DNA from 2 places in the Streptomyces sp. NPDC001902 genome. Region 2 is predicted to be linked to the other one. Evidence: riboswitches for the same ligand, from Rfam matches in the RefSeq annotation. Region 2 holds a riboswitch; the other holds the start of a gene.

Region 1 (2,442 bases), on a different contig from region 2:
GGCCTCGAGCTCCCGGGCCGCTTCGCGGTCCAGCAGGACCACCGAGGCGCACGCCGCGGGCAGCCGGCCGGCCTCGGCCTCCGCCAGCAGGCGGCGGGAGGCGTTGCGGTGCCGGACCATGGCGTACGTCGACACCCCCCGGCCGCGTTCGCGCTGGCCGTCCAGCGCGGTCCGCAAGGGGACGTCCAGCAGCACCAGGTGCATGCCCCGCCCGCGGCGCCGGGCCTGACGGGCGACCCAGGCGCGCACCCAGCGCAGGGTGCCGCAGTCGTGCAGGACGACGCTGTCGCCGGAGCGCAGCGCCCGCCACAACCCCGCGTAGTGCGCGATCCGCACCAGGGGGCGGTAGAGGGCGTACGGCAGCAGCCGCGGCAGCCGGGCCTGCCAGCGTTCCCGTACGTCCTGAGAGTCGATCAGGCGGGCACCCCCCGTCGCGCGCCGCATGAGGGTGCTCTTCCCGCCGCCCGGGAGGCCGGAGACGACCAGCACGTCGCCCGCCGGGTAGCGCAGGGTGCGCACGGGCCGGCGCCCCCGCCGCAGATCGAGGAGCCGGCGCGGCCGCACGGCCCGGCCCCCGCGGCGCGCTCCCCCGGCCCGCGCCGGTACCGGCCGGGACACGGCCGGACCTCCGGCCGTCGCATACGCACTCTGCCACCGCACAGCTCGCCTCCGGGTCCGACGTTCAAGAAATGGTAAATCCTGTGTCTTTGCCTACCCAGAGGAACGGCGGGGTTACTACCGGATCGGAACCGGACCGGGACATCCGGGACGCGATCGCGACAACGGCGGGAGCCCGTGCAATGATGGCGGCCTCAATCTCATACCGGCCGTTCGAGGCCGCGCGGGAGAGTTTCCGCACCGCCACGGCGGGGTGGGGCGCCGAAGGAGCAAGTCCTCCCTTGAATCTCTCAGGCACAGATACCGCGCGTCCGAGGCACATCTGAAAAGCGGACGAGTCCGCCCCGGCCGACGGGGCGCCGTCCCACCCAAGGTGCAAACCGGGACTCCTCCGCTCGGAGGGTCCAGGTGAACCTCTCAGGTTCCGATGACAGATGGGGAGGGCCTGCCCGTCATGGCCCTATCCGTCGTTTCCTTGCCTTGGGAGCCCGCCCGATGAGTGAACCCCGCCGTACCGCACTGGACGCGCTGCACCGCGCCCTCGGCGCCACCATGACCGACTTCGCGGGCTGGGACATGCCGCTGCGGTACGCCAGCGAGCGCGACGAGCACACCGCCGTGCGGACCCGGGCCGGTCTCTTCGACCTGTCCCACATGGGCGAGATCACGGTCACCGGTCCGGCCGCGGGCGAGGCCCTGGACCACGCGCTGGTCGGCCACATCTCGGCGCTGGCCGTGGGCCGTGCGCGCTACACGATGATCTGTGAACCGGACGGCGGCATCCTCGACGACCTGATCGTCTACCGCCTCGGCGACCAGGAGTACATGGTCGTCGCCAACGCCTCCAACGCCCAGGTCGTCCTGGACGCGGTGACCGAGCGCGCGGCCGGCTTCGACGCCGCCGTCCGCGACGACCGGGACGCGTACGCGCTGATCGCCGTCCAGGGCCCGGAGTCCCCCGGGATCCTCAAGTCGGTCACCGACGCCGACCTGGACGGGCTGAAGTACTACGCGGGCCTGCCCGGCACCGTCGCCGGCGTCCCCGCGCTGATCGCCCGCACGGGCTACACCGGCGAGGACGGTTTCGAGCTGTTCGTCGCCCCGGCCGACGCGGAGAAGCTCTGGCAGGCGCTGACCGAGGCGGGCGCGGACGCCGGCCTGGTGCCGTGCGGCCTGTCCTGCCGCGACACGCTGCGCCTGGAGGCGGGCATGCCGCTGTACGGGCACGAGCTGACCACCGCGCTCACCCCCTTCGACGCCGGACTCGGCCGGGTCGTGAAGTTCGACAAGCCGGGTGACTTCGTGGGCCGGCAGGCCCTGACCGCCGCCGCCGCGAAGGCCGAGGCCGCGCCGCCGCGCAAGCTGGTCGGCCTGGTCGCGCAGGGCCGCCGGGTCCCCCGCGCGGGCTACCCGGTGGTGGCGGGCGGCGAGGTGGTCGGCGAGGTCACCTCCGGCGCCCCGTCCCCGACCCTGGGCAAGCCGATCGCCATGGCCTACGTGGACGCCGCGCACGCCACCCCGGGCGCCTCCGGCGTGGGCGTGGACATCCGCGGTACGCATGAGCCGTACGAGGTGGTCGCCCTGCCGTTCTACAAGCGGCAGCGCTGAGGCACCGGTCACATCCGGCACAGCCGTCCCACCTGTCAAGACAGCCGTTCACCAGCACATACCGTCATCCAGGAGAATTCACGCCATGAGCAACCCCCAGCAGCTGCGGTACAGCAAGGAGCACGAGTGGGTCTCGGCCGCCGACGCGGACGGCGTGTCCTCGGTGGGCATCACCGAGCACGCGGCGAACGCCCTCGGCGATGTCGTCTACGTCCA
Region 2 (2,442 bases):
TGGCGCAGGTTCACCCCGGCCTCGCGGGCGGCGGCCACGACCTCGGCGGCACGGCCGGGCACGCGGGCGGTGACGGTGTCGAAGAAGGCTCCGGTGGTCACCTCGACACCGCCGGCGCGCAGGCCCGCGGCGAGGACCGAGGCGTAGCGGTGGGTGCGGCGGGCGATCTGCGCCAGGCCCTCCGGGCCGTGGTAGACCGCGTACATGCCGGCCATGACGGCGAGCAGCACCTGCGCGGTGCAGATGTTGCTGGTGGCCTTCTCGCGGCGGATGTGCTGCTCGCGGGTCTGCAGGGCCAGACGGTAGGCCCTGTCGCCGTCGGCGTCGACGGAGACGCCGACCAGGCGGCCCGGGAGGCTGCGGGCGTACGCGTCACGGACGGCCATGTAACCGGCGTGCGGGCCGCCGAAGCCCATGGGCACACCGAAGCGCTGGGTGGTGCCGACCGCGATGTCCGCGCCGAGCTCGCCGGGGGAGGTGAGCACGGTCAGGGCCAGCAGGTCGGCGGCGACGGTGACGATCGCGCCGAGCCCGTGCGCCTGCTCCACGAGCGGCTTGAGGTCGCGCACGGCACCGGAGGCGCCCGGGTACTGCAGCAGCACGCCGAAGACGCCGCGCTCGGCGATCTCCGCCGGGATGCCCTCGCTGAGGTCGGCGACGACGACCTCGACGCCGGTCGGCTCGGCGCGGGTCTCGATCACGGCGACGGTCTGCGGGAAGGTGTCGGCGTCGATCAGGAAGACGCCGTCCTTGACCTTGCCGACCCGGCGGGCCAGGGCCATGGCCTCGGCGGCCGCGGTGCTCTCGTCGAGCAGCGAGGCGCCGGAGGTGGACAGCCCGGTGAGGTCGGCGACGACCGTCTGGAAGTTCAGCAGGGCCTCCAGGCGGCCCTGGGAGATCTCCGGCTGGTAGGGCGTGTACGCCGTGTACCAGGCGGGGTTCTCCATGACGTTGCGCAGGATGACCGGCGGGGTGAAGGTGCCGTAGTAGCCGAGGCCGATCATGGGGCGCAGCACCTGGTTGCGGTCGGCGAGCGAGCGCAGCTCGGCGAGGACCTCGGGCTCGGTGCGGGCGTCGGACAGACCGAGCGCCTCGGCGCTCTTGATGGTGTCCGGCACGGCGGCGGCGGTCAGCTCGTCCAGCGAGCCGTAGCCGACCTGCGCGAGCATCTTGGCCTGCGCACCGGCGTCGGGCCCGATGTGGCGCTGCTCGAAGGGGATGCCGCGCTCCAGCTCGGAGAGTGGGATGCGGTTGGCGGTCATCTGCGGAGGCCTCCTGGTCTGACGCGACACGGCCTCCCCCTCTGTCATCTGAACCTGAGAGCTTCACCGTCCCGCAGGTGCCGGGACGGCTTTCACCGTCGGTGAGGAAGCGGCCGCGCACGCGGTGTGCCGCCCTTCCTGCTTTCCAGAGTGACCTCACCCATGCGGTACGGATGCCTGAGAGATTCCGGGGAGGGTTTGCTCCTTCGGCGCCCGGCGGACGGTTCCCCGCGTCGCCAGGACTCTCCCGCAAGGGGTCAGCAGCCGCTGTCAGCGTACCAGCGCGGTCCGGGGACGGGTCATGTGACAGCCGCCACCTTTCGTGCCTAAATAGGATTAATCGCGACCAGTTGGAGGGACCGTGCAGACCGGTATCGATCCGCGCAGCCTCATCGGGCGCAGGGCCTTCGACCGCAACGGGATGAAGATCGGCACGGTCGACGAGGTGTACCTCGACGACGCCACCGGAGAGCCCGAGTGGGCCGCGGTGCGCACCGGCCTGTTCAGCCGCGACGCCTTCGTGCCGCTGGAACCGAGCGAGTTCACCGGGGAGGAGCTGCGCGTGCCGTTCGACAAGGCACTGATCAAGGACGCCCCGGACTTCGGCGTGGGCCGGCACCTCTCCCCCGAGCAGGAGCTGCAGCTCTACCACCACTACGGCATGAGCGGGCCTTCGCTGTCCGGCCCGGTGCCGGAGCCCCCGCCGGACCACGACTTCGGCAAGCTGGCCGGCGACGCCTGACGCGGGAGCCCCCGCAGGCCCGGTAACACCAGCGGGAGCGGTTCGGACGGCTCGAGTTCCGGGTCGGTCACCGCGAAGGTGCGCACCCGCCCCGGCGCCGGCGAGCCCGGCTCCTCGAAGCGGACGGTGACCCTCCCGACCCCGCTGCCCTGTACCCACCCCGCGCCGTGCTCGGTGTGCCGCACGTCCTGGCCCGGCACCCAGCGCCGCTCCGCCGGCTCCGGCTCCCGGGCTTCCTCCACGGGCCGCTCGTCAGCCCCCTCGGACGGGGCGGACCCCTCGCCCGCCTCCTCCTCCCGTTCGGCCGCCTGGGCGAACAGGTCCTCCTGCGTGAAGTCCGCGAGCCCCGCGACACCGACCCCGAGCAGGCGTACGCCGCCGGTGATCTCGACGGCCTCCAGCAGCCGCGCCGCGGTCTCCCGCACCACCGCGAGGTCG

Evidence for each region. A riboswitch is a leader RNA that binds a small molecule or an ion and turns the genes downstream of it on or off. The one in region 2 is predicted to bind glycine.
Region 1: it holds a riboswitch for glycine, as region 2 does, so the genes downstream of both, gcvT (glycine cleavage system aminomethyltransferase GcvT) here and gcvP (aminomethyl-transferring glycine dehydrogenase) in region 2, are expected to answer to the same signal.

Annotation. Positions count from the first base shown of each region.
Region 1 covers NZ_JBIATA010000043.1:21,396-23,837, reverse strand. The annotation lists gene ACFYYN_RS40885 (AAA family ATPase) at 1-660, opposite strand, end outside; glycine riboswitch at 833-934, shown strand; glycine riboswitch at 936-1,062, shown strand; gene gcvT (glycine cleavage system aminomethyltransferase GcvT) at 1,114-2,226, shown strand; gene gcvH (glycine cleavage system protein GcvH) at 2,312-2,442, shown strand, end outside.
Region 2 covers NZ_JBIATA010000051.1:9,892-12,333, reverse strand. The annotation lists gene gcvP (aminomethyl-transferring glycine dehydrogenase) at 1-1,262, opposite strand, end outside; glycine riboswitch at 1,418-1,522, opposite strand; gene ACFYYN_RS42690 (PRC-barrel domain-containing protein) at 1,624-2,004, shown strand; gene ACFYYN_RS42685 (DNA polymerase IV) at 1,917-2,442, opposite strand, start outside.